Regions from separate parts of the Sporomusa aerivorans genome, predicted to be linked through region 1. Evidence: riboswitches for the same ligand, from Rfam matches in the RefSeq annotation. Region 1 holds a riboswitch; each other region holds the start of a gene.

Region 1 (10,491 bases):
CCCCTAGTGTCATAGTTGTGCATAACCTTGTACTTTAATTGTAACATATATACCTACTATTCGCGGCGGTTATTTAAATTCGCCGGGCCGCCTTTATCATTTGGTCAAGGGCAGCGGCGGCCTTACAGGGATCTTCAGCTGCGACAATGGCCGAAACTACAGCTGCCCCGGCGGCACCTGCCGTTATAACATCACAGATATTATTCCCATTAATCCCGCCAATAGCAACAACCGGGATGGTTACCTTATTGTTTATTGCTGCCAGTTCAGTTAAACTCACCTGGTCGGCATCGTATTTGGTATTGGTGGGATAGATAGCGCCAATGCCCAGATAATCGGCCCCCTCGTTTTGCGCCGCCAGGGCTTCTTCTAAAGTTGCCGCAGATACGCCGATAATCTTATCGGGTCCCAGCAGGCGCCGGGCCACGGTTAAGGGCAGGTCAGACTGGCCGATGTGCAGTCCATCCGCATCTACCGCCAGGGCAATGTCGGCCCGGTCATTAACAATGAGGGGCACACCGTATTTTAGGGTGACGTCTTTTATGGCCTGCGCCGTCCGGAAAAAATCCAAAGTTGGCAGATTTTTTTCCCGAATCTGTACCACCGTAACACCACCCCGGATAGCTTGTTCCACTGTTGCGACAAGCTCCTTGGCGCCAAGCAGATCCCGGTCGGTTACTAGGTATAACGAATAGTCAACAGCCGCTCTATTCATGGATAATCCGCCCACCTTTCCTTACCGCTTCAGGCGTCATGGCCCACACCGCATCAAACAGCCGCATCCGGAAAGTGCCAATTCCCTCTCCCGGCTTCAGCGATTGCCGGGCCAGTTCCCCGGCCAGTCCCATGGTCATTACCCCGGCCGCCGCGCCGGAAAACCAATCGTCGGTCGCGCCACAGTAGCAGGCAATCAGGGAAGTAGCCATACAGCCTGTCCCGGTTACCTGTGACATGATGGCATGACCATTGTCGATGCGGCATAGCCGCTCACCCTGGGCAATAATATCCTGCTGGCCGGTAATGGCAACGACACAGTCCACTCTTTGCGCAAGATTTCCGGCCACCTGAGCCCCATCGGCCTCGTCGGCAACCGAATCGACGCCTTTAATATCGGCATCCAGACCGGCTATTATTTTTATCTCCGACATATTGCCGCGGATCACGGTCGGGCCCACCTCCCGGATGATCCGCTTGGCGGTAGCCGTCCGCAGCGCTGTGGCCCCCACACCGACAGGATCAAAGACAACAGGAATGCCCTTTGCCCTGGCTTTTTTGCCAACAGCCACCATGGATTCGATACTCCGCGAATTCAAAGTACCAATATTCAGGACCAGAGCGGACGCAAACGAAACCATCTCTTCCACTTCGCCAATATCGTCGGCCATCACCGGCGAAGCGCCAATTGCCAAGGTTATATTTGCACAGTCATTTACCGTCACATAGTTGGTAATATGATGCACTAAGGGTTTCTTTTCTTTTAGCGTTACGAGGCTATCGGATATCTTTTGCAGTAAGTCCATTGTTTCGTATACCCCCATAAGATTTTATGCAGTAATGCGGTAATAAGCATTACCGGGATGGTAGCGCCCAGGGCAAAATCCAGCTCGATAAACTGGTAATACAAGCCGACCCCGGCGCCCCAGACGAGCAGCGCACCCCAGTTGACCAATACGGCATCCTGCACTTTGCGATTTTTAACAATAAAATACTCGGTTAGCAAAATGGCAAACAGCGGTGCAAACACCGAACCGATTGCGATAAGGAAATGCTCGTACTGTTCAATGTTAAACCACAGAGCCAGCATAGTGCCAATTACCGTCATAACCAGGGCTACCTTCTTCTCATTGAATTGGGGATATACATTGGCAAAACTGACCCCTGCCGAGTAAGCGTCCAAAAAAGTGGTCGTAACGGTTGCCAATATAATAATTCCCATGGCCGATAGCCCCAGATTAGCTGCCAGCAGCATGGCGGAAGGCTCGGAATTGCCGGCAATAATAGCTGCTCCCAGGCCAATGATATACATCCAGCAGCTGCCGATAAAGTAGCCAAGGCCGCTGCCCCAGGCCGCACTTTTTTTACTCTTGGCAAAGCGCGTATAATCGGCAATCAAGGGCAGCCAGGACAGCGGCATAATGACGCTTAATTCCACGGCCTGCCCGAAAGACATGCCGCCGGCCGCCGGCGCAAATAGCGCGGAGCTGTCCTTAAACACAACACTGCTTAGCACCATGGTAATGCCTAAGAGGAGTAATACCGCCACCATATTGGCTTTCTTCATGCCGCCTTCCCGGCCAAGCGCGATCCAGAGCATAACCAGCCCGCCGATTCCAACACTCCAAAGCGTAAGCTGATCCAATCCCCACAATATTTTACTGACTTCATTGGCCGAGCGGGCGGCAGTAATAATCATAACCGCCGTCCAGCCGACCAGTTGCAGGACATTTAACACCGAAAACAAATAAGAGCCGTATTTACCGAAAGAAATCCGGGTAGACACCAGTGCCGGTATCCGTTCCTGCGTCCCAATCAGCCCGGCCAGCACTAAAATGCCTGTCCCCGCCAGATGGCCAAGGACAATCGCCGCCACACCGCTCTGGAAACCGAGAGGAGCCAGGAGCCCGCCTGTCAGTATTTCGGCAATGGATATCGCCGCGCCAAACCAGAGAAACAAATAATGATTGAACCCCAATGTACTCTTTTTCGCCACATAAATCCCCTCTGCTTTCTAAATATAATAGTATCCAATAAAGATTTACATGCGCGGAGTAGGTAAAGCTAATCCCTGTCCGCATAAAAGAACTCTTTATTGGATTTCATATAAATTAAAATATAAAAAAACGCATCCGTAAAGATGCGCTTTCAGAGTATGTTGTTGCTCTGTTACATCCCTACGCTGGCATTACCCAGATCAGGTTAAGGGTCATAGATTTCATCAGATCTATATCTCAGCCGGCCTCTCCAGCTCCCCATGAAACACGGGTATTCTTTTTAGTATTATAGTAGCATATCTTTCCACTGGTTTCAATAATTGCGCAATATATTATGGAAAAAATTTCAAAATAATTATTTTTTTCAATTTCAAGTTCTATCCGGCTTGCGCTTTTTTATGTTCTGCCGGGAACTGCCTTGCGCGGGCGGTTGAAGGAAACCAGGGACCCGATAACTGCCAGGAAAACACCCACAAGCAGGGCATCGTGATAGCCGGTCATGAACGCCAGCGTCTGCTCTGCCGGTGTCGGCTGACTGATGCCGCTTAAGCTCGCGGCGCGCCGGTATTCCAGAATTGAGACGGAAAGCGCGGTACCGCATACCATGCCAAAATTCCGGGCAAGCGCGTTTACCCCGCTTGCCACCCCCAAATACCGGGGTGCAACAGCGCTCATTACACTGCTGTTATTGGGTGACTGAAACATGCCGTTCCCCAGCCCCATCAACGCCTGCCCGGCCATAATCGCAAGCAGCGATGATCCGCTGCTAAGTTTGGCCGTAATTAGCAGCCCGGACGCCATTAGCCCCAGGCCGGCTGTTGTCAGAATGCCGGGACCGACCTTGTCGGACAGAGAGCCGCTGAGAGGCGCGGTAATCGCCATCATTAATGGAAAGGCCGACATAATAAGCCCGGTTTTGGCCGGCGAATAGCTAAGTACGTCATGCAAAAAATAAGGCAGCAGCATGGTACTGGTAAACATGGCGGTAAAAGAGAGCGCCCCGGCCAAATTACCGGCTGTAAAGGCCCAATTGCGAAATATAGACAATTCCAGCATGGGGTGCTCCACTTTTCGTTCCTGGGCAACAAAGACAAGGAACGAAGCCACGGCAAAACCGATACAGCCTAAGGTGTTCACCGACAGCCAGCCCCACTCGGTACCGTAGCTCAAAGCCAGTAAAAAACCGACCATCGCTGCGGTAAATAAGGCGGCCCCTGAATAGTCGATAGTTTCCCGGCGCATATCCCGGTCAAACGGCAAAACCAGATACACCCCGATAAAACCTAATAAACCGACAGGCAGATTAACAAAGAATATGGCGTGCCAGCCGACATGTTCGACAAGCACTCCCCCCAGTCCCGGACCGCTCAGACTGCCCAGGGCCACAATTGTGCCGATCATGCCCAATACCTTGCCCCGCTCCTGCGGTGGAAAATTGCTTGTGACAATGGCCATGGCATTGGCCATTAAGGCGGAAGCGCCTACAGCCTGCAACACCCTGAACCCAATGAGCAGGCCGATGGAGTTGGCCAGGCCGCAGAGCAGCGAGCCGGCCGTAAAACCGATAAATCCGTAGCCATATACCTTGCGCCGCCCCAGTACGTCGCCCAGACGCCCCATTAACGGCAGCAGGCTGGTAATTACCAAGAGGTAAGCGGTAACCACCCATTGCGCAGTGGGAATATCGGTGTGAAGCGCCGCCGTAATCGGCGGCAAACCTACATTAACAATGGATGATGTCATCGTCGCCATAAAACTGCCTGTGCCAACAACTCCAAAGATCAGCCATTTATAAAAACTAAGCTGTTGCAGTTTTTCTTGCACCCGGAAACCCCTTTCATTTGCATATTAATAGCAGCATCCGGCAGCTTAATACCCGCCATGTAATGCAACGCTGTATCTCCTCCGGCTTAGTTTGCCAGCTATTCTTTTGAGAAATTCCATCGTCGGCGGCCAGATTATCTGGAAAATCGGCCCAGTGAATTCCCCAGCCCAACAGCGGACAAAAATACTTTTGAATCCATAATCTATGATAGGAAATCAAAAGCATTAAAAAGACGGCCGGATCAGCCTATTATCTTCTGTAGTTGAATAGCCGTGGCCAGAGCCATGCGTGTTTCGTGCGAATCAAGCGACAGGTTTAATATTTGCTCAATCCGCTGCTTTCTGAGTTGAATAGTCTTATGGTGCAAATACATTTGCGCGCCTATTTCCTTAAAACTCAGACCTGTCAGGATTTTTTCCAGTGTTGCAAGCAAATCCGTTCCGTCCGTTTGGTCATGTTCAATCAACGGACCCAGTAGCTTGCCGACATAATCACCGGCATCCCTGCTCCCGGCAAACGGAGCAAGCACCCGATAAAGGCCACAATCCTCATAATGACATATCATCTGCGCCGGCCAGACCTTTTCTGAAATTCGCAGTGAAGCTTCGGCATTATCAAGGCGGTTGGAAAAAAACGACCAGCCCGCGGCATAATTGGCAATACCAATACGAACCTGTAGATTCGGAAAGTATAAAGATATATCTTTAAGATACTCCCGGGCCAAACCCAGTTCTTTATCCTTCCGGCCGGCACCGGCTAAAGCGGAATTAATAACACCAATGCCTTTTACGTTCTCCCAGGCGACAGTATGTTCCTTCCGGCTGAGGAAATCCACCACAACATCAAGCATTTGCTGCTTTCGGTGCAGGTTGCCGTCAGCGTCAGCCTGCGTGTCCAGATTAGAAATGGCGAGTAGAAAGAGAGAAAAGTCCTTGGGAATACTAATCTTGTTCTGCCAGGCTAAATCAAAAATTCCGGCATCATTACTTTGTACAGAAGATGCAAGCTGATTAAAAAATTCAGATTTTCGCCTGCGTTCATAAGCCTGCTGCAACAGGTTTTCACTATTCTTGCGTTCACTAATATCACGAGTGACGCCCAGAAAGCCAATAAAAGCGCCCGCATTATTTCTAACAACTGTTACCAGAGATTCGGTCCAGATTATTTTCTTGTTTTTGCGGGCTTGTTCACTTTCCAAAACCAGCGATTGATTGCTGGCGTCAGTCCCTGTCAGCAGTGCACCGGCTTTCTGAAAAACATCTTGCAAAAAGGGCAGTGGCGTTGCGTTTACTGCTTTTCCTAGAAACTCTTCGGGAGTATAACCCAATAATTTTTCAATGGAAGGGCTCATATACCGGATCTCCATTGCCTCGTCCATCAACCAAATTACGTCACCGGTATTCTCGGCTATCAGCCTGTATTTCCGCTCACTCTCCGCAGTAGCCGCCTGACTTTTTTCCAGCTCAGCGATGTATCGCTGCTCATTTTCAGTCACTGTCTGCAAACGCACAATCATTGTATTAAAAGACTGGGAAAAATCCCCCATGAAATCAACACGCTGGCTATAATCGCCCGCAGCCACCATGCTGGTCTGCCATGCCAAATGTCTGAGATTTGACTGCAGAGCTTTCAGTGCCCCGGGAAAATAGCCGCGCATCTGCAAAGTCTGCGATAAATCCCCTGCGGACAAGGCCACAGCAAACTCGCAAAGTGCCTCAAGCTCCTTAACCAATTTCTCCAGGGACGGATATTGCTGAAAATGTCCGGTAAGTTCTGCAGGAATACCTCTCCTTTGTAAAACATGATTGATCAGCGTTATTATCTCATTTAATTCGGTATTCAGTTCCTGATTCACTGACACAGCCTCCTCGGATAAGTCTCGATTCCAGGAGCGCCTTATTGGTCATTGGCAATTTCAGCCACGAACCGACAGGTCCGATCGCCTGTGCACCAGCAATCAACCTCTTTCACTGTGAATGCTTTACCGGTGAAGCCCTCAAAAAGACCGGCAATAAAGCCCTCGTCATACACACATATTTCATAATCAAGTTCCGGTAAACCGGAGCAGTCCAAATCCTCAGCAATACTAAGCACATATTTTCCCTGAACATGATCCGCCTCTTCGACGCGTAGAATCCCGATATGTTTTTCAGCAAGACTGGCCTGCAGCGCTTTAATAAAATCGCTGAAATCAGCAAAATCCCCATAGGGCGCAAAAACATTCCGGTAATATTGCTGGCCGGCTAGCAGTCCGGCTTTATAAAATAATGTATCTGTATTTTCAGAACCATAAGCTTGCTCAATAACATCACGAAAGCAAAACTGCATTAGCCGGTAAACCTCGGTCCTGACCATCGGTCCCAGATTCGGCCGGCCTCCTTCAACATCGCCCAACAGTTCCCAATTAAATTTATATTTTTGCATTACCATCTTACCTTCTTTCCTAACGATCTTGACTCATTGAACTAAATACTGTTTTGACATTAATTGCGTGAATCCTGCAATTACCATTTAAAATAAAAGAGACTGTCTCCGTAATACTACAGAACACTATCCTTGAAGGATAGTGTTCTGTAGTATTTTACCCGTATGACTGCATAGCCGAGAGATTGAAGAGAGGTTTAGCGGCCGTCATAATTATAGGTAAGCGATTTTTTTGCAGACTGATCATTGTCGTATTAGGATAATTGGTAAGAATACTATACATCATTTTCTCATTTTTCGTAAAATATCCGCAGAGCCCAATTCTGTTCAGGCTCTAAAGTTTGAATTATATTTGGTAACCATCGCTATTCAAATTCAAATCGGACTGGCCTGCAGAAAATAATTCAGACTATTCATGCTCATATTTTGATCTGTGCGTATTCTTTAGTTCTTTGTCCTACATTTTAAGCAGTCGTCCTCACCCCGCGTCAAAAGAAAGGAGGCTGTATGACCCCAGACAAAACTGACAGCGGCTGTCCTGGCTGCTATCAGACCAACATTAAACCGCCCTGTGAAAAACAGGCCGCTGCCTGGATAAAAAGAGCCACCGGCTTGTTTTTGTATGCAATAACAGTGTATTTTCAGATAAGCACCTTGTTCCCGGCATTTGTCGTGATTATTATTCAATTGCAGATCATACTTGCCCTTTATCTGGTTATTAGTCTGAAAAAAAAAGGATATATAATTTCAGTTGTTTTCAGTATAATACCAGGCCTGACAGCTGCCAGCCTTTGGCTGACCGGGACAATCCCTATAGTGCCGGTCATAGCAGTTCCCCTGGGTACAATTATCACCATCACCATCATTGCTCGCTGGAACGACCGGCAGGAGCGCAGGCTGAATGAACTCAGAAAGCAGATCAATAAGCAGGCCATTACTGAAGAAGTAATAACTAAACACAATAAACAGTTACAGGAAGCTAACCGGTCCATAAACAAAAAGGCCAGAAAACTTAGCTATCTGGCCTTTTTTGATGTATTGACAGAATTGCCGAACCGCCGGATGATTATCGACCGCCTGCAGCTTTTAATCAGTCGATCCCAGAACAAAAACGCCGGCTTTGCCATTGCGTTCATTGATCTGGATAATTTCAAGAACATTAATGATTCCCTGGGACATCATGCCGGCGATTTGGCCTTACAGTATGCTGCCCGGAAATTAAAGACAGCGATTCACCCGGACGATATACTGGGTCGTTTTGGCGGCGACGAATTCGCTCTGATTATTCATCGTCAGCTCCAGGCCGCCGATATTTTTGACTATGTAGAACAGGTGAATACGGCCGTCCGTTCTCCCTTTGCCGTTGAAGGCACAGAATTTATGATCAGTGCCAGTTTCGGAATTGCTATATATCCACAGCACGGCAACAGTCCCGCCGAGTTGCTCAGATACGCCGATACCGCCATGTATAAGGCAAAGCGTCCGGCAAGAACAGAGTGAGTTTTCCAGGACTACTGACAGACAGTATTTTAAACCCGTAATAGATACATTATGGCGGCATGATCTGGTTATGGCTGCCAGTTATGCGCAGCATATTATGCCCCCCTTCTCCTGAAGCACTATCGCCTGGAGATAGTGCTCATTAGTACTTAGCTCCAGCTTATGTACAACCAGGAGATTGAACGATCCTTTGAAATGTATATTTTGAATCGAAAAGGAGATTATTATGGCACAGGCAACAGATGTGCATGTGGCCCGCCAGCCTATTTTTGATGCTCATTTAAAAGTATTTGGCTATGAACTGCTGTTTCGCAATAAAATTCATAATATCTACCGGGAAACAGATGGTGAGCAAGCCACTCATGATGTTATTGTGAATAGCTTTTTACTAATTGGTATAGAAACTCTGACCAATGGCAAAAAAGCCTTTATTAATTTTACGGCCAACTCACTTAAAGAACAGCTTCCCGCTATCCTCCCCCCCAAACTGGTTGCCGTAGAGATCCTGGAAGATATTGTCCCTACTGAGGAGATTGTCCGTGCGTGCCGGAAATTGAAAAAGGAAGGATATTTACTAGTTCTGGATGATTTTGTTTTTTCTCCGGAATATATCCCCCTTGTGGAGCTAGCCGATATCATCAAAGTGGATTTTCGCGCCACATCATCAGAAGAAAAAAGGCAGCTTATTCAGCGCTTGCAAGGTTATTCTGTCAAATTTTTGGCTGAAAAAGTGGAAACGCAGGAAGAATTCAAAGAGGCGCTCCAGATGGGATATTCTTATTTTCAGGGCTATTTTTTTTCTAAGCCAGTAGTTATGTCTGGCAGAAATCTTTCAGGATACCAAGCGAACTATTTCCATATCTTGCGGGAAATTAGCCGTCCCGAATTAGAGTTCGGTCAAATTGAAGACATTATCAGAAAGGATGTCTCTCTATCTTACAAGCTTTTGAAGTTTATCAACTCACCCTTATTCGGTTTCGCCAACAAAATCAGTTCATTACGGCAGGCCCTGACACTGCTAGGCCAAAAAGAACTGAAAAAATGGGTGTCTTTGCTGGCGTTAAAAGGTGTCAGCAGTAATAAACCCGGGGAACTAACACTGCAATCCCTGATCCGCGCACGATTTGCAGAAAATCTCGCCGCAAATAAAATGCCGAAATCCCGGATGTCTAATGCCTTCCTGATGGGTATGTTTTCCTATATTGATGTTCTGCTGGACCGTCCACTATCCGAAATACTTGATGAAATCCCCCTTGATGATGAGGTTAAAAATACTCTCCTTGGCAAAGACCCTAGTGAGTTTTCGATGCTATACAAAGTAATTCAGACTTATGAAAAAGGGGATTGGGAGACATATTCCAGTTTCGCAAAGCAAATGGGAGTAAATGATCATGATGTTTTAAAATCATACCGTGAATCACTGTTATGGGCACACGATGTCATTATATGCAATGGATAAGCTACTGCACTTTTGCCAAAATATCCGGGATGAAACCGGTACCAAATGTCAGCACAAAAGTTAGCAACTCTGTTAATGAGCTCAGTCGTAAGTCAGGCTACCCAGGCGGAACTTAATAAACTGACTAAATTATCCCCCAACCAGAGCAAAGTCGCCGAATATAAAGAAACCATGGATAATCCTTTAATTCGGCCGTACTCCTGACTACACAGAAGAGGCTGCCTCAATGACAGCCTCTTTCGTGTTAATTATAAAGAAAACACGGCCTCAGCCGAGCCTTTGGCGAAAGTGGAAGCGATGTTGCCCTTATCCTGATAGAAAGTTATACTTTCTATCAGGATAAAAAATATTCTTACGAATTTCTACTCCGCAAGCTGATGCTGTACCACAGGCAGCGGCTTGGCAACTGCCACCGGCCCCAAAGCGGTAAGTGGATTGCATTCCAAGTCACTGTAGGCTGTAATGCCATGCTCGCTCATATCCAGGCCTTCGGTTTCCTCTTCCACAGATACCCGGATACCGACAGTCGCCTTAAGAGCGCTAAACAGGGCATAGGTCGCAGCAAACCCCCA
Region 2 (10,491 bases), 1.9 Mb from region 1:
GTTTATCATTTGTAATGAAAATTACCAGCAGAAACAAAACAGCAGCCTCCCGGATAGGTTACCGGGAGGCTGAATTATTGTATTAACACTCTGCTTGAAATCTTTAATTGGCTACTATATAGACGTTTTCTGATTTACAGAGGATGTTTTTTTTTAGTTTGAACAAAATATAAGCAGGTCTTTTATTCAACAAATATGGTAACTGACAGCGTTAAGACGAACTTTCAGCTTATGACTGCCGGGGAGGAGGCAATATTATGAATAATCTTGTTGTTGAAGAAGTCGTTCGTCAAGCACTACGGGAGGACATCGGCTCCGGCGATATTACCAGCCAGGCTATATTTACCGACGATCATTATTCAGAAGGATATTTGCTGGCCAAAGAGGATATGGTGTTGGCCGGTAAGGATATATTTTCCAAGGTATATGCACTGCTGGACAGGCAGATTAAGATAGCATTCCGCTATAACGACGGCGACAAAATACCAACAGGCGAAAAATTCGCCATCCTTGAGGGGCCCACTCGCAGTATCTTAAGCGGGGAAAGAGTAGCGCTGAATTTCTTACAACGAATGTCGGGGATAGCCACCCAAACCCGGCTCTTTGTGGAGGCCGCCGGTCCTGATACCGTTATCGCCGATACCAGAACAACTACTCCCGGCCTTAGAATGCTGGAAAAGTATGCCGTCAAAACAGGCGGCGGCAGAAGTCATCGTTATGGGCTTGATTATATGGCCTTTATTAAAGACAATCATATCAAAGCCGCCGGTGGCATTCTTCCGGCAGTGGAAAAGATTCGCCAACAGCTTTCACCCTTTGTGAAAATTGAGATTGTAGTGGAAACCTTGGAGGAAGTAAGGGAAGCAGTTGCCGCCGGGGTAGATGTGATTGACTTATCAAACATGTCGATTACCATGATTGAACAGGCTGTTGATATAGTGGATAATAATGCCATGATCGAGGTTTCAGGGAATATTACTGTGGCGGAAGTGTCCGAGTTAGCTGCCGTCGGCGTAAATATTATTTCCAGCCTCATTATAACCCACTCGATTAAAGAGGCCGATATCAGCATTAAATTAAAGTAATGGTTACCTGCGCTTCAGGCCATAATAATTGAGAAAGGGGGTGTTCTTTTGACAAAAAAGGTTGCGGTAGAGGACAACTTGTCAACAATCAAACAAGCGTTAGAGCGAAAAGGGTACACAGTAGTCAGCCCTAAAAGCAAAGAAAGTGTAATGGCATGTATTGTGATGGGGATGGACAATAACCTGATGGACATTCAAAATACTATTACCAAAGCGCCGGTGATAGATGCCGCCGGTATGACTCCTGAGCAAGTCATATCCCGTATCGAGTCGCTTCAATAACTTAGCTTCAGGTGAGGCTTTAACCTTGTCTGCAGGTTAGTCGCCGGATAAATTTTGCGAACCCCTTCGCCCAAGCGTCGGGGTTTACACATTTTTTGATTTTGTAAATAAAAAATATTTGAACAGCAAATCAAATTATATTATTATAATAGTAATAAATGGAAGCAGAAAGCTAGGGGTGCCTTTTTGGGCTGAGAAATGGCTTGCCATTACCCTTTACCTGATCTGGATAATGCCAGCGGAGGGAAGCGATTGTACCGTCGACAGCCGTGCCCTGCGGGAGCACGGCTGTATATCTTTTTAAGACAATAAAGTGAGGTTGAGAAGTGTGAAAGCATCGCTTAGCGAAAATCTGGTCACCGTTGTCTCGAGTCCGACGACTGTAATAACGCTTATAGGAGTTGTAGCGCTGATACTCGGGCTTATGAGAATGAAGAAGGTAGAACTCAATGCAAGAATTATGGCGCATGTGGGTCTGGCTATTGCTATGGCCGCTATCTTGCACACGATTACATTGTATAAAATGCCGCAAGGGGGAAGCATCACACTGGGAAGTATGCTGCCGATTGTTTTGCTGGCGGTTTTTTATGGAAAAGAAGTCGGCTTTCTTACCGGTTTTTTATACGGTCTGGTCAATCTCATCCAAAATCCATTTATACTGCATCCGGTACAGGTGCTATTTGATTATCCTTTGCCGTTTATGGCATTGGGACTGGCCGGCTGTTTCAAAGATAATATTTTGGCAGGTACGGTATGCGGTATCGGTATTCGCTTCCTATGCCATTATATTTCCGGTATTGTTTTTTTTGCCAGCTATGCGCCGGCCGGTATGTCCCCTTATTATTATTCACTGGTATTTAACGCCAGCTATTTAATCCCGGAATGTATCATCTGTATTATTCTCTTGCGAATAATGCCTGTAAGAAGAATGGAGCAGATTATAAAAATGGAGAATAGGCAGGCATAGTTTTGGGGGTATGCAGCAATCCTGTAAGTAGGGATTGCTGTTTTTTCTGTTTGCGCAAGGATTTTTCCCGAGCAAAGCGGAATAGGTTAATTTAGAATTTATATAATGGTGGTGGCTTAATATGGAAAAGTACAAAGTAGTAATTACGGGCCGGGTTCTGCCGGCGGCTTTAGCGGCTCTGGAGACTCAATGCCAGGTGTACCGCTGGGAGCAGCCGACAGCGCCGACGTTAGCGGATTTATCCGGCTGGCTTAAAGACGCCGACGGACTGTTTGTTTCAACAAACATTGCTGTTAACGAGCAACTGCTGGCGGCTGCGCCCCGACTAAAAGTTATTGCCCAACCTGCAGTAGGCTACGACAATATTGATATAGCTGCGTGTACTAGCCGTAAAATCCCATTTGGCAATACTCCGGGAGTACTTGTGGAAACAACCGCCGATCTGGCCTTTGGTTTGCTGCTGACGGCCGCCCGGCGTATTCATGAAGGCTGGGACTGGGTGCGGGCCGGCAAATGGCAGCCCGGGGCACAGTTGCCGTATGGAGTTGATCTATATGGTAAGACATTAGGCATTGTGGGCATGGGCGCCATTGGTTCGGCAGTAGCCAGACGGGGGCAGGCAAGCGGGATGAAAGTTATCTACAACAACCGCACTCCCCGGGCTGATCAAGCTGATCTTAAAGCGGAATACTGTACTTTTGATCAACTGTTAAGCGAGGCTGATTTTATTGTGGTCTTGACACCCCTAACGCCAGAGAGCCGGGGAATGTTCGGCGCCAATGAATTTGCCAAAATGAAACCGACAGCTTACTTTATTAATGCAGCCAGAGGCGCTGTTGTTGATACCCAGGCGTTGTATAATGCCTTACAGGCAAAGCAGATTGCGTACGCCGCACTGGATGTCACCGATCCGGAGCCTTTGCCGGCAGACCATCCGCTCTTACAGCTGCCTAATATTCTTATCGTTCCGCACATTGGCAGTGCAACCACCGAAACCCGCAACCGAATGGCATTGCTGGCTGCCGAAAATCTGCTCTTAGGAGTGGAGGGAAAGCCGCTGGTTACTTGTGTGAACACAGAGGTGAATTATCGCTGATTTTTTAGCAAGTATAGTATTGTTGCAACTGTCAATACTTTGACTGTTAGTCTTGACTGTAATTTAGGAGGAAAACATGGATGAAGCCCAGGCATTAGGTCAGGAAAAGGTTGGCAAGTTGTTGTGGCGGTTCTCGTTACCGGCTATAGTTGGCATGGTGGTAAATGCATTATATAACGTTGTCGACAGTATTTTTGTCGGCAACGGTGTGGGGGAAGTAGGGCTGACTGCCGTAACTATAGCTTTTCCTATTATGATTATCCTAATGGCAATAGGAATGCTTATTGGCATCGGTGCTTCGACGCTGGTCTCAATCCGGCTTGGCGAGCAGAAACACGCCGAAGCGGAAATAATTCTGGGTAACGCCTTTAGCTTGATGGTGGTTGCTGTTCTAACGACAACGGCGCTGGCATTGGCATTCTTAGATGAGATTCTGCTGTTTCTGGGCGCCGAGCCTGGCGTGTTGCCCTATGCCCGCGAATTTACCAGGATTATACTTATCGGCAGCTTATTTATGCATATTGGCTTCGGACTCAACAACATAATACGTGCTGAGGGCCATCCAAAGGTCGCCATGGCAACCATGCTGATATCCGCCGTATTAAACACAATGTTAAATCCGCTATTTATTTTTGTTTTCAAGTTGGGGATAGCGGGGTCGGCCCTGGCCACTGTAGCTTCGCAGGCGGTTTCGGCCGCCTGGGTACTCCGGTTTCTTACCAGTGATCAAGGCATTCTCAGGCTGCGCAGCGCCAACCTGCGACTGGATGCAAACATTGTTTGGGAGATTTTTAAACTTGGGTTATCACCTTTTTTAATGCAGCTTGCCGCCAGTGTGGTCACTGTGTTGTTTAATTACAGTCTGCTTCGGTATGGCGGCGACCTGGCAGTGGCGGCAATCGGTATTATTAACCGGGTAAGCATGCTGATACTTATGCCCATATTTGGTATTAGCCAAGGTGTTCAGCCTATACTAGGGTATAATTACGGAGCCCAAAACTATGACCGGGTTATTGCCGTCATGAGACTGGGGATTATTGCTGCTACCGGAATATCGATTGCCGGCTTTGCTGTGACTCAGCTATTCGCTGAGCCGATTATCCGCATTTTTAATGACAATCCTGCTTTAATATCGATTGGCGCTGACGGGCTTAAAGCGTTTTTAATTATGCTGCCGATTATTGGCTTTCAGGTTATTGGCGCCAACTACTTTCAGGCGGCGGGAAAAGCTGGTTTTGCTATTTTTCTCAGCATGTCACGGCAGGTTATTATTTTAATACCGGCTATTATCCTTTTGCCGCAGTTTTTCGGAATGAATGGCATTTGGTACGCAGCGCCGGTTGCTGATATAGTATCTTCCATCCTGACAGGCAGTTATTTATGGCTCGAATTGCGCAGGCTTTCAAACGCCTGATGGAAAAACATTCCGCGGCGGGACAGGCCACGGCATTGCAGGAACTGGCAGTCGGGAAGCGAATAATATCAGTAGTATAAGGAAAGGCTGGTAGTCATGAAACCCAGGTTGTTTATTGCCCTGTTTTCCGCCGTGTTTTTAGCTATGCTGGGAGCGTCTGCGCTCGCCGAAGCAGCTCAGCTTACTGGAAAAAGTGCTAACAGCACGCAATTGAAAGCTGACGAGAAAAGAACAAAACAGCTTCGTCACGGTTACATTAAGCACGACGGAAACAAAGTCTATTACTATTGGTAGTTCCCGTGCAGAAAAGGCAGACCATATATGGTTGAGCCTTTATTTTTTTTGTAAATACTGGACAATTTGCGAATTATATAGATAATATGCAGCCGGCAGATGCCAAAGAAGGATTTTTTGATATGCTTGTATAAGAATTAATTTCTAAACAGGGGCAGGAAGGACGAATGGTATGAAAACGCAGATTCATGATATTGTTGTAGATAACGCCGACTATGTCATAGCTCTCCGGCGGCATTTTCGGACTTTCCCGGAGGTCGGCGGCAAGGAATACGAAACACAGAAAAAAATTATGTCCGAGCTGACAGCTATGGGCTTGACTCCAAAGGCAATTGCCGGCACAGGTGTAATTGTTCAGATTGATGGCGGCAAGCCCGGCAAAACGGTTGCTATTCGCGCCGACCTGGATGCTTTGCCTATTCAAGATGAGGTTGAACAGCCTTACTGTTCGCAGCACGCCGGAATATGTCATGCCTGCGGGCACGATGGACACACTGCCATGCTGCTTGGTATTGCCAGAGTGTTTAATGCCATTAAATCTGAAATGACCGGAAGTATCAGGCTGCTGTTTCAGCCCAGTGAAGAGCAGTTTCCCGGCGGGGCCCTGGGCATGATTGAGGAGGGGGCGCTGGCAGCGGTGGATGCAATCATCGGCGCTCACCTGTGGCAGCCGCTGGAAGCAGGGGCCATGGGAATAACTTTTGGGCCGATGATGGCCGCGCCTGATCAATTCACAATTACAGTGCAAGGACGGGGCGGGCACGGATCCATGCCGCATCAGACAATAGACCCCCTATATGTCGGCGCCCAGATGGTATTAGCACTCAAAACTATCACTGGCAATAACATCAATGCTAACGAACTGGCGGTATTATCACTGGGGATGTTTAAGGCTGGCGAGGTTTTTAATATTATCCCTGATTCTGCTATCTTGCAGGGAACGGTTCGTACATTTGATACCAAAACCCGCGAACTAGTCTTCGCTCATATTGACAGGATCGCGAGCGGTATTAGCGCGGCAGCGGGAGCCACCTATAAACTGGAAAGTTGTTTTGGCCATCCGCCGGTGGTTAATAACCCGCAAATTGCAAAAGTAGTGGCAGAGTGTGGTAAAAGAGTACTAGGAAAAGATGCAGTAATAGAAATAAGCCCGGTTATGGTAGGTGAAGACTTTTCCTTTTATCAGCAGCATGTACCGGGATGTTTTATGTTTATCGGGATTGGCAATTCTAATAAAGGTCTGATATACCCTCATCATCACCCGAAATTTGATATGGACGAAAAAGCGCTCGGTTATGGCGTGGAAATCATGGTGGAATCAGCGCTGCAACTACTGAACCAGGAAGCTAACTCTTGAGGGAAAATAAAACGAATCGGTACCGGTTTAAAAAAAATATATTTCTTTTAGAGGAAAAATACGTATTTTGGTGAAATATACCTTGGCAATAATTTCAGGATGGAGGAAAGGGTATGGCTAATTCTGAAGAAGCCAGTGGTACGATTGAGTTGCGCGGTTTTTTGCATTTAGCTGAATTGTTTAATGAGCGAGGCTGGAAAATTCCTTATCATTATACAATCGCGGCGCCGGTAAACGGACACCAGCTTTTAGAACTGCTTGCTATCCCTGCGGAACAAGTTGAAGCCATGTTTATTAACGGCAGAGCCCAGCCGCTGGCGCACGCGGTTATAAAGGCTGGTGACAGGGTTGCCTTGGTACCGCCGGGAACTCCAGGACCTTACCGGGTATTTTTAGGTTTTGTGGATTTATAAATTGCACTGATACTTGTTATAAAAACCATTTTTTTTGCAGGAATACTGCCGGCTTTGGAGAACAAAGCTATAGTAGCTAGCTTCTTGTTGTTTTTTGGAGTATTTGTAAAGCTTAGTAGGAAGAAGCTAATAGGAGGATACTTATGTGGACCGTAGTATACATAGCTTCTAATAGAGCACAGGCGGAGCTGTATAAAAACGTACTGTGCAATGAAGGTGTGCTTGCCAATATACGCCCGGCCGGAGTGGTTTCCGCTCTTGGTGACGGCTTATACGAAATTTTGGTTTTAGAATCGGAAGCCGACGAAGCGCATTCGATTTTATGTCAACATGCAATACGCTAATTATTGTAATATTTGAAGGAGTGATATATTTGTTAAAGAAAACCAAGATTGTTTGCACTGTGGGCCCAAGCACTGATAACGTCGGTGTATTGGAAGCTATGATCGAGGCTGGCATGAATGTTGCCAGGTTCAATTTTTCGCATGGTTCGCATGAAGAGCATGCCAAACGCATTGACAGGGTTCGGGAAGCGGCGGAAAACGTGAAAAAGCCGGTTGCACTGATGCTGGATACTAAAGGTCCGGAAATGCGGTTAGGTTTGTTTGGCGAAGGCAAGGTTTTATTGGAGAAAGGCCAGAAGTTCGTGTTAACCGGCCGGGATGTCACAGGCACAAAGGAAATCGCTTCTGTCAATCATAAGTTTCTGCCGCAGGAAGTTGCACCAGGGCAGACAATCCTTATATCTGACGGTCTGGTAAGTCTTCATATTGATGCTGTTGAAGGCGATGATATTATCACTACGGTGAATAACAGCGGCCAGATTGGCGACCGCAAGCGGGTTGCTGCGCCGGGGGTGGCTGTTAACCTGCCGCCATTGTCGGAACAGGATATCCTGGATATCAAGTTTGGCATTGAAAAACAAATGGACTTTATTGCTGCATCGTTCATTCAAAGAGCGGCCGACGTGCTGGCTATCCGTAAAATTCTTGAGGATGCCTGCTACAGCATGGATATCATTCCTAAAATTGAGAACGCGGAAGGCGTTAAAAATATTGATGAAATTCTAAAAGTCTGCGATGGTCTCATGGTTGCCCGGGGCGACCTGGGGGTTGAAATTCCTGCCGAAGAAGTGCCCTTGGTTCAAAAAATGCTGATTCAAAAATGCAATAGGGCCGGCAAACCTGTTATCACTGCAACACAAATGCTGGAGTCGATGGTCACCAATCCGCGGCCGACAAGGGCTGAGGCCAGTGACATCGCGAACGCTATTTTCGATGGCTCGGATGCCATTATGCTCAGCGGGGAAACCGCATCAGGCCAATATCCGCTGGAAGCTGTACAGACTATGGCCCGTATTGCTATGCGTACGGAAACATCTTTACGTCACACTGATATATTAAAGGGAAAAGGTATCCAACTGCAGCGTACGACCACAGATGCGATCAGTCACGCTACTGCCCAGATTTCGCATGAATTGGGTGCGGCGGCTATTGTTACTTCAACGCAAACCGGTTATACTGCCCGCATGGTATCTAAATACCGTCCGCAGTCAACCGTGGTGGCTGTTACCCCCAGTTCGAAAACGGTACGGCGGATGCTTCTGCTCTGGGGTGTTTATCCGATTTTAGGGCCTAGCTTCAATAATACGGATGAAATGGTGCAAAGTGCAGTTGCCAGTTCCTTAACAGCCGGCGTAGTAAAAGACGGAGATTTAGTTGTCGTTACAGCCGGGGTACCTGCAGGAATGTCCGGGACGACAAATATGATCAGAGTACATGTTGTTGGTAATATTTTGATGCGCGGCACAGGTATTGGGCAACGGGCCGTTACCGGAAAAATCGCCGTGGTTTCATCATGCAAAGACATTAAAACCAAGTTTCAGCCGGGTGATATCCTGGTAGTCAGCAGTGTCGACGAAGAGACCGCTCCATATGCCGCCCAAGCCGCCGCTATTGTGGCTGAAGAAGGTGGGTTAACCTCGCATGCCGCCATTGTCGGCGTTAGTTTCGGCATGCCGGTGCTTGTCGGGGTTGAAGGCGCTACAGAACGCCTGCAGGACGGTGCCATTGTCACTGTGGATGCGGCCCGGGGAATTGTATACCAGGGAGAAATAAACGCTAGATAGGGAGAAACCCTTATGGCAGTATGGTTTTTTGTGCTGACAGCAGTTGCGATAGTTTTAGCCGCCTGGTGGTTTTATACCAGGCGGCTTGCTTGGCAATTTGCCCGTATTGCGTCTCAATTGAACAAAATGTCTGTCTCGCGGCAGAGTCATGCTGGCAGTAAACGGATTTTGCGTCAGCTTTATAAAATTGTGAATGCCTGCTTGCTTGCCGGTAAAGCTGATGAAGCGTATCGGGCTTTTGATTTATTAAAGCTGGCTTTAGGCAACGGCCTGGGGCGAAAAGGAGAAGCCGTACACCTTAGTGCCGTTTTTTATCTGGCACTGAGGCTGAAACAACTGGATGCGGCTGGCCACTGTATTGATACATTTCGCCCTTTGCTGAAAAATGTGACGGCGGCCGAATTGCCTGCTGTCATTGAACAGCTGGGGCTGATTGCTGTTATTAGTTTGAAACAGCGCCAGAACTTTTTAGCAGCCCGCGCAATTGAAGTTATCTCTGCCGGAATGTCAAGCGCACAGGAAGATGGTGCGCAGGCTGCCGTGATGCGAGCCTTTCGTTTAGCCGGCCTTACCGCGTTGCGCAGGCATGATTCGGGACTTATCCGCGAAATGCTTGTCAAAATTGGCGGGTGGCTGGCGGCGCAGCCGGAATTTGCTTCCCGACAAGAGCTGGCGGTTGAAGTGATAACGGCATGGCTGCACAGGAGCGTAAAAGCCGGTGATGTCGATATGTATGAGATTCTGACGCAGTATATTGATCAATTGGTTGAGGAACAGCGGTTAACAGCACCGGCAGTAAATACTATTGTCAAGGAATGCGTGCATTTAGCAGGTATGGAAAGCCTTAATCCTTTTAGCCGTCTGGCCGGCAGAATATCCCTTTTTGTCCTGGAATTGGCCCTAAAAGTAAAAACGCCTGCTATCTGGCGGCAGGCTGTTGACGGGGCCGGGCATGCCGCCCGGCTGGCAGTGGCTCAAAGGTTTTTGTCAGAGAGTTTCGGGGTGGTCTATCCCTTGTTTGAGGCAGGCAGGCGCCTGTTGGGCGCAGAGCTGAATGCCGGTCACTATAATGATACCTTTCGGCAGGATGCGCTGTATACCCTGTTACGGGAATGCCTGCAACTAGTGGAATTTGTCTCCAGGCAGAACTTTACCACAACTTTTGCGGATATCATCGATGAGATTTACCACAAGTGGAGCAAACAGCAAAATAATATTGGCCAGGAAAAGTCCATTAAGCGATTTTGCCAGTTATTGTTTTTGTATGGGACAAGGATTAAACGCCGGCAAAAGCACATAACAGCCGAAGGCAGCAGTTTTAATGCCGGCAATGTTATAACGCTGGCTCACCAGGAACATTTACAAAAGCTCGGCTTCTTATTATAAGGCGGATGTATTTCCTGATCATGTAAAAAGGCGGAATTTATCCGCCTTTATACCTTCTGTTTAAGAGTG
Region 3 (10,491 bases), 2.8 Mb from region 1:
CCAAGAACCGGAGATTAACATCGACTGCCAGCGGCATAGTCGCGGTATGAATCCTGAAGATCTCCAGGCGTTCCTCTGGCCCGGGGAGCGGTAATTCAACAATGTAATCAAATCTCCCCGGACGCATAAGCGCCGGATCAACCATATCAGGCCTGTTAGTTGCGGCAACAACAATCACATTGGCACTCGCCATAAGGCTGTCTAATTCCAAAAGCAACTGGCTCACCAGCCGGTCTGTTCCGCTTCTGTCGGTAACTGCGCGGACAGGCGCCAAAGCATCAATTTCATCAAAGAACAAGATACAAGGTGCAATCTGTTTGGCGCGTTTGAAGATTAAGCGCAATCCTTTTTCCGCTTCACCGAACCAGCGGGAATTAAGCGTTGCGGCATCGACGGCGATAAAATGAGCTTCACTGGAACCGGCCAAAGCCTTTACCACAAGCGTTTTGCCTGTTCCTGGCCGCCCTGTCAGTAAAAATCCCTTGGGCATGTTGTGTTGAATTTCTTTAACAAGATCATAGTGCTGCAGGGGTATTTCAATCATTGCCTGGAGATTTTTCTTAATATCCTCGAGGCCCCCAACCTGCTCCCACTTGACTGTAGGGCGTTCAGAGAAAAACTCCCTGGTTGCCGTAGGTTCCACTTCCCGGAATGCGACATGAAAGTCTTCCATAGTTATTGTCAGTTTATTTAAAGCTTCTTCCGTAATGCCTGCAGCAAAATCAATCTGCGGCAGGAGCCGTCTAACGGCGTTCATTCCGGCCTCTTTGCAGAGAATGGCGATATCAGCGCCAACAAAGCCATGCGTCATTTGCGCAAGTTTATCTAGATTAACGGAAGCATCCACTTTCATCGAACGGGTGTGTATTTTTAATATTCTCAATCTTCCGAATCTATCAGGTGGATTAATTGATAATTCCCTGTCGAACCGTCCCGGGCGTCTAAGCGCCGGATCAACCATATCCGGTACATTGGTGGCGCCGATAACAATAACCTGTCCCCGGTTCTTTAAACCATCCATCAAAGCCAGCAACTGAGCCACGACCCGTTTTTCGACATCACCAATTACATCAGTTCGTTTAGGCGCAATGGCATCAATCTCATCAATAAATATGATACCCGGAGCGCGTCGTTGGGCAGTTTCAAATATTTCTCTTAAGCGGGCTTCGCTTTCACCATAAAACTTATTAATGATTTCAGGTCCGTTTACATGCAGGAATGCCGCGTTAGTTTCACTGGCTACCGCTCTGGCCATCAGGGTTTTTCCCGTACCAGGCGGACCGTACAGCAGCACTCCCTTAGGGGCTTCCACACCTAACTGCCGGAAGATCTCAGGAAATTTCAAGGGCAGTTCTACCATTTCCCTTACCCGTTGCAACTCCTTGTCAAGGCCACCGACATCTTCATAAGAAGCGCGAAAACTTCTGTCTTCCGAGGCATCCGCTTTTGTGACTTTGATTTTGGTAGCCGTATTCACTATAACCGGTCCTTGCGGCGCAGTGCCGATAACCGTGAAATACTGACTTCTTGCCCCGGCAAGGCTAACCTTAACCCGGTCACCGGTAATCATCGGCAATCCGTTTAAGACCCGCTCCAGATGTTTGATATCCTGGGCATCGCTAAAATCTATCGTCACATCCAGCGGGCTCAAAACCACCGTTTGAGCCTGCTGACGTATAACCTTCCGCACGGTTACTCTCTCGTCGATACCTACGCCGGCATTTTCTCTAACGATGGATTCCAGTTGGGCCAAATTTTGATTCTTGAATTGGCTGTAACAGGGAACCGCTTTAGCTACTGTCGTTTTGCGGCCCTGAATTTCCACAATGTCGCCTATGATAATCTCCAGTTGCTCCATATCCGCATTATCAAGCCGGACATAGCCTTGACCAACATCTTCAGGCATAGCATCAGCAACTCTAAAGGACAGTACCTTTTCCACTTTTGGTTATCCCCCTTTAGAAGGCGGTCTGTTTTGGATGTGCTTTACAATTCTCATTATAAGGTACACGCCCCAACTTGACTATTATATGGTAAATAAGGATACTTTTGTAAATATAATTCATACAAACCGCTCTAATTGTGCATAAAGAAAACACGGCTTGCACCGAGTCTTTGACGAAAGTACAAGCCGATGTTGCCCGTATCCAGGCCTAAGTTATACTTTCTATCAGGATAAAGAAAACACGGCTTGCACCGAGTCTTTGACGAAAGTGCAAGCCGATGTTGCCCGTATCCAGGCCTAAGGTTAGACTTGCGAACAGGACAAAAAAGAGACAGCAAACTCTCGCTGCCGAGTTGTTTACTATCTCCTTAATCACTACATAGAAAATGAATCATTCTTAATGTATTTGTGTAACGGCCTCCCCACCGGACCATAGGAAAGAATACCTTTGAGCCAGCCGTTATCAAATAAATAGTTTAAATAGCGCCTTACGGTGACTCTGGATATGCCAACCAGTTTGGAAATTTCGCCGGCGGTGAAATATCCGGACTGATCATTAATTGTATAGAGAACAGATTCCAGAGTCACCTTGTCCAGTCCCTTGGGAATATGGTCCTTCAAATCATCCAGACAACTGGCGACAGTTTCTCCCGAAACTGCGCCCTTTAGACAGTCAATGTCCCGCTGACAGAGCTGCTGAGCGTTGCTTAGCCTATCATAGTATTGCTGATAATTCTTTAACGCTTTTTTAAAACGCTGGAAAGTAAACGGTTTAATGATATAGTCAACCACCCCGCATTGCATGCCTTGTTGGATTGTATCCGCACGGTGGGCGGCAGTAACCAGAATAACATCAATGTTAATGCCCTCAGCTCTTATTCGCCTCAATAAATCAATACCGCTTTCACCCGGCATATATACATCCAGTATAACTAACTGCGGCCGGCTTTTCTTGATGATTTCATACCCATCGGCGGCATTTGCCGCTTGCCCGATCAGTTTGTACCCTTTGATCTGGTTAATGTACTGCCGGTGAAGTTCCAGAACCATAGGGTCATCTTCCACAATAGTAATAGTGATTCCCATAATCCGGTTCCCTCCCTATCTTGCTCTAGGTTTACCGTATTGGTATCTCTTACCGTATTGGTATTTTTACCTGAAATGTACTGCCTTCATTTTCGCGCGAATGTACGGTAATCGTACCTCCGCAAATCTTCACCTCCTGCCTGACTAAAGCTAATCCGCCCCCCCTATTCCCTTGTTTTGTTGAAAAACCGCGCTGATAAATCTTTCTCTGAACAGACGCGGGTATCCCTTTTCCCTGATCACTGACCGTAATATTAAGATACTTCCTGCCTTCAAACACATAGACACTTATAGCCCGCCGTTCGGCCGGCAGGCTCTCAACCGCTTCCATGGCATTGCTGATTAAATTGCCCAGGACGGTTACCATAGATAAGCTACTGAAGCCAGGCGGCAACGCCATCAGTTTACTCCGGGAATGCAGTTTCAGCGAAATTCCCTGTTCGCTTGACTGGCTTATTTTCCCAATCAGCAGACCTGCTGTGGCTTGATCCTTTATTCGCCTGACGATAGAACTGACCATATCCTGCTGACTTTTATACATTAAAGTAATAAGCTCAACTACTTTATCATATTGTTTCATCTGAATCAGCCCGGATATGGCATGAAGTTTATTGGCGAATTCATGCGACTGAGCCCGCATCGACTCCAGGAGGCTTTTCAGGCCAACCAGTTCCTCGGCAAGCAATTTTACATCCTGTTTATCCCGAAAGGTGGCAATGGCCCCGATAACAGTCCCGTTTACAATTAGCGGTACCCTGTTGGTGATGATGGCTTTATTTCCTACTTCCTGCTCCTGATCGTATTCGGCCTGCATCGTCTTAATAACTAACGGCAGACGTGAATTGGGAAGCACCTCCCAGATATGTTTGCCAATAATATTATCCTGGCGGCCTAATAAGCGTTGACCTTCGCTATTTATCATATCGATAAAGCCATCGGCATTGATGGCAACGACACCTTCGCGCATACAATGCATGATTGCCCGTTTTTGCTCCAGGATAACGGTTACCTGATGAATACGCTGCTGAAGCTTAAAATCGGCATCGCCGTATAATTGCGCATTATGAACAGCGATAGCAGCATGATTGGCAAATGTCTTAAGGAGTTTGTGATCAACCTGGGCTTTTTCCCTGCTGGAACGAAAACCAATGATCAGAACTCCCATATCCACTTCATGCAAATACAACTTTATTACTGTTACATTAGCCAGACCTTCCCGCTCAAAGACAGTCTTAACCTGGCCGGATTGGAGCGTATCATGCCTGATCTCCATAATACTTGTGGTATAGACTATCATCCCGGAAATAATGGCTGCAGAATGGTTGTCCTGCCAACCGGCCATAATAGGCGCATGCCGGTCACCATTCTCATTAATCAATAAAATGCTGCCACAATCAGCGCCAAATAAACGCAGCGCACTAACCACAATAAAATCCAATACCTCCTGTAAGTCAAGCGAAGACGTAAGGCAGGCGGCAATCTCATTAATAGCCTGTAATTGCTCAAATTGCTTATAAACCGTTTCCTCATATAAAGAAAAAAAATAATCGGAAACAAAAACCCGTGTTCTATCCAGCAAGGAGTCAATCTCTCGCCGGTAACGGTTAAGGCTGGTCCAATCATCTTTTAGGAATAAAGACATGACATCTTTCACAGACTTTTCATATACATCAAAAAGCAACATGATATCAGATAGTTTAATCCCCTGCTCGAGCCTAAGCTTGCAGACCCGGCTAAGATAAACATTCAAGGGTGTAAACGTGTCATATGCGATGGACTGAATGAGCGCTTTTGTCAGTTGGATAATTTCCTGCTTTAGTTCTTCCCGGGGCATGCTGGCGTAAGAAACCGGCTCGCCTGCAGTGTCTAGTTCAAAGACAGTACCTGCATTGACTTCATCCTGGATAGATTCCAGAATAGTTGACAACCGACTCATAGAACCACCTTACTCCACATTTTTTTGTTACTTTATTTGCTTTTGTTATTGTTTCGTTGACTAAATACAGTACTAATGTTTATTATATAACTAAATTACATCTTTTTCCATTACTTTTTTCAGACTTTACAGATAAATCATGGGGAGGTCAGCCAAGTGACGCCACTGGATAAAAACCGGCCCTCCGGCGCCCAAATTGATGAAATTTCACCTGACAGCGAACAAACTGACGTATATCCCATTTTATCTTGCAATCTAAAATATAAAATTTTACAGAAACTAAAAATTATTATAAAAGATTATATTGAATACTCAAAAAATGTGGAGTTATAAAAAACTGCAGCTGTATCTATAAAAAATAACTATACTATTATTTTTTGGCAATTCCACTTGTGTTTTTTGTAAATCGGTGGTAAATTACGAATTACAGTTGTATTTTTTAAATGCACTATTGGTGGTTTTAGGAGGTAAAGTCAATGAAGAAAATTAAAACGGTGCTGGTTGCCAACCGGGGAGAAATTGCCATCCGAGTCATCCGGGCCTGTAATGAGTTAGGCATACGCACAATTGCAGTCTATTCTAAAGAGGATATCTTTTCACTGCACCGCTACAAAGCCGATGAAGCTTATTTAGTAGGCGAGGGCAAGAGTCCGGTCGACGCCTATCTTGATATTGAAGGAATCCTGCGTATAGCCAAGAATCGCGGCGTAGATGCTATTCATCCTGGCTATGGCTTTTTATCTGAAAACATTAACCTTGCTAAGCGCTGCCATGAGGAAGGTATTATTTTCATTGGTCCTACTATTGAACAGCTGGCTATGTTTGGCGATAAAATTAATGCCCGCGCACAAGCCGTGGCTGCAGGCCTGCCGGTTATTCCGGGAAGCAACGGTCCTGTACACAGTCTTGAGGAAGTCAAGGCTTTCGCTGAACATTTTGGCTATCCGTTCATTATTAAAGCCATCTTAGGCGGCGGCGGCCGCGGTATGCGAATTGTCCGCACAGCGGCTTCCATCGAGGAATCTTATTTACGGGCTAAATCAGAAGCCAAGGCATCTTTTGGCGACGATCAGATATATGTCGAGCGCCTGCTGGAATACCCGAAACATATTGAGGTACAGATTTTAGGCGACCAGCAAGGCAACGTCATTCATTTGTACGAAAGAGACTGCTCAGTGCAGCGCCGCCACCAGAAGGTAATTGAAATAGCGCCCAGTATCTCGCTTTCAGACGAACTGCGTCATGAAATCTGTAATGCGGCCGTCCGCCTGATGAAGGCTGTTGGCTACATCAGCGCCGGTACGGTTGAGTTTTTGGTAACACCTGATCAGCAGTTTTATTTCATTGAGGTTAATCCCCGGATTCAGGTAGAACATACTATCACCGAGATGATCACCGGTGTTGACATTGTTCAGGCCCAGTTATTTATCGCCGACGGCACCAGCCTGAGTGATGAACGGATTGGCGTCCCCGATCAAAGCAGTGTCAAATGCAACGGTCATGCCATCCAGTGCCGGGTAACCACCGAAGACCCTGCCAACCAATTTATGCCTGATACCGGCAAAATTACGGCTTACCGCAGTGGCGGCGGCTTTGGCGTCCGGCTGGACGCCGGCAACGCGTATGCCGGTTCAGTGATCACCCCTTATTACGATTCACTGTTAGTAAAAGTTTCTACCTGGGGCCTGACTCATAAAAGCGCTATTGCTAAAATGAAGCGCTGCCTGGGTGAATTCCGCATTCGCGGTATAAAATCCAACATTCCGTTCCTCTATAACGTAGTCAACCATGATGATTTCCTAAGCGGACATTATTATACTACCTTTATTGATACCTCCCCGGAATTGTTCGTATTCTCCCAGGCTCAGGACAGAGGCAGTAAACTGCTGCAATATCTGGCCGAAACGACAGTTAACGGGTTTGAAGGTCTGGCCAAACGCGCCAAGCCATCTTATCCGCCGGCCAGACTTCCCCAAACGCCCAAAGGCTCTTTAGCTGACGGCACCAAACAAATACTTGATCAGCGCGGCCCTGACGGCCTCGTAGCCTGGATTAAAGAACAAAAAGAAGTTTTAATTACTGATACCACCCTCAGGGACGCCCATCAGTCCCTGCTTGCCACCCGGGTTCGCACTCACGACATGCTGAATATCATCACCCCGACCGCCCACATGCTGCCTAACCTGTTTTCGTTCGAAATGTGGGGCGGCGCCACCTTTGACGTTGCCTACCGGTTTTTGAAGGAAGATCCCTGGAAACGGCTGGAGGCTCTTCGCAAACAGGCACCTAACGTTTTATTTCAGATGCTGCTGCGCGGCTCGAATGCCGTTGGCTATACCAGTTACCCGGATAATGTCATACGCGCGTTTGTGGCTCAGGCCGCCGAATCGGGTATTGATGTCTTCCGCATATTTGACAGCTTGAACTGGCTGGATGGCATGAGGGTTGCTATCGATGCAGTACGGCAGTCAGGCAAGGTTGCCGAAGTCGCAGTATGTTATGCCGGGGATATTCTGAACCCTGCCCGTCCTAAATATGACTTGAACTATTACGTAAAATTGGCTAAAGAGATTGAACAGGCCGGCGCACATATTCTGTGTATTAAAGACATGGCCGGTTTGCTCAAACCGGAAGCTGCCTATCGCCTGATTTCGGCCCTCAAAGAGGCTGTAGAACTTCCTGTTCACCTGCATATGCATGACACCAGCGGCAACGGTATCTATTCGTATGCCCGGGCAATTGACGCCGGCGTCGATATTGTTGATACTGCCGTCTCCGCCATGTCCGGCATGTCTTCGCAGCCGAGCGGCAATACTCTGTACTATGCATTAGAGGCTCATTCGCGCCAGCCTAAATTAGATATCCACGCTTTAAATCAATTATCCCATTACTGGGAAGATGTCCGCGCCTATTATAAAGATTTCGAAAGCAGCCTCTTCTTCCCTAATCCTGAGGTATATCAGCACGAAATGCCTGGCGGACAATACAGTAATTTGCGGCAGCAGGCAAAATCACTGGGGCTGGAAAGCCAATGGGATAAAGTCAAAGAAGTTTACCGGCATGTAAATGATATGTTCGGCGATATCATAAAAGTAACGCCATCATCTAAAATAGTCGGCGACATGGCCTTATATATGGTTGAAAACAATTTGACGGAAGATGATATCTACGAGACTGGTGATACGCTGGCCTTCCCCAACTCCGTCGTAGAATTCTTTTCCGGCCAGATTGGTCAGCCCTACCAGGGTTTTCCGAAAGAGTTGCAGCGCATTATCCTAAAGGGCAAAAAACCGTTAACCGCAAGACCCGGTGAAGCCCTTGAAGCTGCTAACTTTAATGAAATTCGCGATGGCTTGTCGGGAATTTTGCAGCGGCCTGTAACCACCTGCGATGTATTGGCCCATTCGTTATATCCCAAAGTGTTTGCAGATTGGGCGGATTTTGTCAATACTTATGGTGATGTGTCTATTCTGGATACACTTACTCTGTTCCATGGTCTAAACTTAAGAGAAGAAATCAGGGTAGATATTGAAGAAGGCAAAACACTGGTTATCAAACTGGTTTCTATTGAAGATCCGCTTCCAGATGGCACCCGGATTGTTAATTTTGAGCTGAACGGCTTGCCGCGCGAAGTCATAATAAAGGATAAGAGCATAAAAACAGTTGTACTTTCCCGAATAAAAGCCGACAAAGAGAATCCCAATCAGATTGGCGCTTCGATGACGGGGAAAGTTGTAAAAGTCATGGTAGAAAAAGGCGATCATGTCAAAAAGGGCGATCACTTACTGGTCACAGAAGCTATGAAAATGGAGACTACAATTCAGGCTCCTTTTGACGGAATCATAAAAGAACTCTTTGTAAAACCGCAAGATCCCGTGGAAACAGGAGATTTATTAATTGAACTCTTGAAATCAACCAAAGCATAGCTTATAATAGGTGCAATATAAAATTTATTAAAGTTTTATTAGTTATAGCTAGGGGTGCCAAATGGCTGAGAGGATTTTATCCAACCCTCGAACCTGATGTGGTTAGTACCACCGTAGGAAAGCATTCATATGTTCATTAAGGAAGCTTGCCTGCCCCACCTCTTTCTATAGCTAAAAATATTAAGAGGAGGGGTATTTTTATGTACACTACACAGATGGATGCCGCGAGAAAAGGAATCATTACAGAACAGATGCGTAAAGTAGCGCTGGAAGAGCAGCTGGAGCCTGAGCTCTTGCGCCAGTCAGTAGCAAGCGGTAAGGTCGTAATTCCGGCCAATCGTCACCACACCCGGCTGAGTCCCAAGGGTGTCGGCGAGAAACTCCGCACTAAGATTAACGTCAATTTAGGTGTTTCCAAAGATTGCTATGACCCTGAGCTTGAATTGGCGAAAGCTAAGAAGGCAATCGAATTAAAGGCAGAAGCAATTATGGATTTGAGCTGCTATGGCAAAACCCGTGATTTCCGCCGGAAATTAATTGAGATTTCCCCGGTAATGATCGGTACTGTTCCCATGTATGATGCTGTCGGCATGCTCGACAAAGATCTAAAGGATATCACGGTTGACGAGTTCTTCTCTGTGGTGGAAAGACATGCCGAAGACGGGGTCGACTTCATGACCATCCACTGTGCCATAAACCAGAAAACAGCTGAACGTGTGAAAAAAAATAAGCGCCTCACCAATATTGTTTCCCGTGGCGGCTCGTTGCTTTTTGCCTGGATGGAACTTAATCATCGGGAAAATCCCTTTTATGAATACTATGACCGCCTGCTCGACATCTGTGAAAAATATGATGTTACCATCAGTCTGGGAGATGCCTGTCGTCCGGGCTCAATCAATGATGCCACCGATCCGGCGCAAATTGAAGAACTTATAACTATGGGTGAATTAACCAAACGTGCCTGGGCAAGAAACGTGCAAGTTATGATCGAGGGGCCCGGACATGTACCGCTTAATGAAATTGCCGCCAACATGCAGTTGGAGAAGAGCTTATGCCATGGCGCCCCTTTCTATGTATTGGGCCCGCTGGTAACTGATATTGCCCCTGGCTACGACCACATTACGAGTGCTATCGGCGGAGCCATCGCGGCTGCCAACGGGGCCGATTTCCTCTGTTATGTAACACCGGCCGAACATCTCCGCCTCCCTAACCTGGATGACATGAAGGAAGGTATTATTGCGGCCCGGATTGCCGCCCACGCAGCCGATATTGCCAAAGGTATTCCCGGCGCCAGGGAATGGGATAATCAAATGAGTGCTGCCCGGGCTGAAGTAGACTTCCCTAAAATGATTGAATTAGCTATTGACCCGGAAAAGGCCAGGCAATACCGTAAGGAATCTGCGCCAGAATGCGAAGACACTTGCACCATGTGCGGCAAAATGTGTCCTATGAAGAACATGAAGAAGATTCTGGACGGAGAAGATTTGAGCATTCTGTAAGGGATGGAATGTCATGAAGAATGTTTCGGAAATAAAGCAATTACAGGAGTTAATTGAATTTTACCGTTCGAAACTATTGCTGGCATACCGTTGTCGATC

The links. A riboswitch is a leader RNA that binds a small molecule or an ion and turns the genes downstream of it on or off. The one in region 1 is predicted to bind thiamine pyrophosphate.
Region 2: another riboswitch for thiamine pyrophosphate. It lies ahead of thiT (energy-coupled thiamine transporter ThiT); the one in region 1 lies ahead of cytX (putative hydroxymethylpyrimidine transporter CytX).
Region 3: another riboswitch for thiamine pyrophosphate. It lies ahead of thiC (phosphomethylpyrimidine synthase ThiC); the one in region 1 lies ahead of cytX (putative hydroxymethylpyrimidine transporter CytX).

Annotation. Positions count from the first base shown of each region.
Region 1 covers NZ_CP156926.1:5,070,875-5,081,365, forward strand. The annotation lists gene thiE (thiamine phosphate synthase) at 74-715, opposite strand; gene thiM (hydroxyethylthiazole kinase) at 708-1,520, opposite strand; gene cytX (putative hydroxymethylpyrimidine transporter CytX) at 1,484-2,710, opposite strand; TPP riboswitch at 2,872-2,982, opposite strand; gene SATMO3_RS24395 (MFS transporter) at 3,108-4,535, opposite strand; gene SATMO3_RS24400 (PAS domain S-box protein) at 4,778-6,391, opposite strand; gene SATMO3_RS24405 (V4R domain-containing protein) at 6,433-6,960, opposite strand; gene SATMO3_RS24410 (diguanylate cyclase domain-containing protein) at 7,468-8,460, shown strand; gene SATMO3_RS24415 (EAL and HDOD domain-containing protein) at 8,687-9,919, shown strand; gene SATMO3_RS24420 (hypothetical protein) at 9,965-10,123, shown strand; gene SATMO3_RS24425 (ammonium transporter) at 10,282-10,491, opposite strand, start outside.
Region 2 covers NZ_CP156926.1:3,188,885-3,199,375, forward strand. The annotation lists gene pheA (prephenate dehydratase) at 1-15, shown strand, start outside; gene nadC (carboxylating nicotinate-nucleotide diphosphorylase) at 258-1,085, shown strand; gene SATMO3_RS15030 (YkuS family protein) at 1,134-1,367, shown strand; TPP riboswitch at 1,532-1,631, shown strand; gene thiT (energy-coupled thiamine transporter ThiT) at 1,696-2,334, shown strand; gene SATMO3_RS15040 (2-hydroxyacid dehydrogenase) at 2,456-3,430, shown strand; gene SATMO3_RS15045 (MATE family efflux transporter) at 3,507-4,844, shown strand; gene SATMO3_RS15050 (hypothetical protein) at 4,941-5,138, shown strand; gene SATMO3_RS15055 (M20 family metallopeptidase) at 5,311-6,495, shown strand; gene SATMO3_RS15060 (MoaD/ThiS family protein) at 6,609-6,908, shown strand; gene SATMO3_RS15065 (hypothetical protein) at 7,052-7,252, shown strand; gene pyk (pyruvate kinase) at 7,282-9,036, shown strand; gene SATMO3_RS15075 (hypothetical protein) at 9,049-10,422, shown strand; gene SATMO3_RS15080 (acyltransferase) at 10,470-10,491, opposite strand, start outside.
Region 3 covers NZ_CP156926.1:2,245,113-2,255,603, reverse strand. The annotation lists gene SATMO3_RS10320 (CDC48 family AAA ATPase) at 1-1,942, opposite strand, end outside; gene SATMO3_RS10315 (response regulator) at 2,321-3,031, opposite strand; gene SATMO3_RS10310 (ATP-binding protein) at 3,081-4,967, opposite strand; gene pyc (pyruvate carboxylase) at 5,444-8,893, shown strand; TPP riboswitch at 8,934-9,030, shown strand; gene thiC (phosphomethylpyrimidine synthase ThiC) at 9,094-10,392, shown strand; gene SATMO3_RS10295 (hypothetical protein) at 10,406-10,491, shown strand, end outside.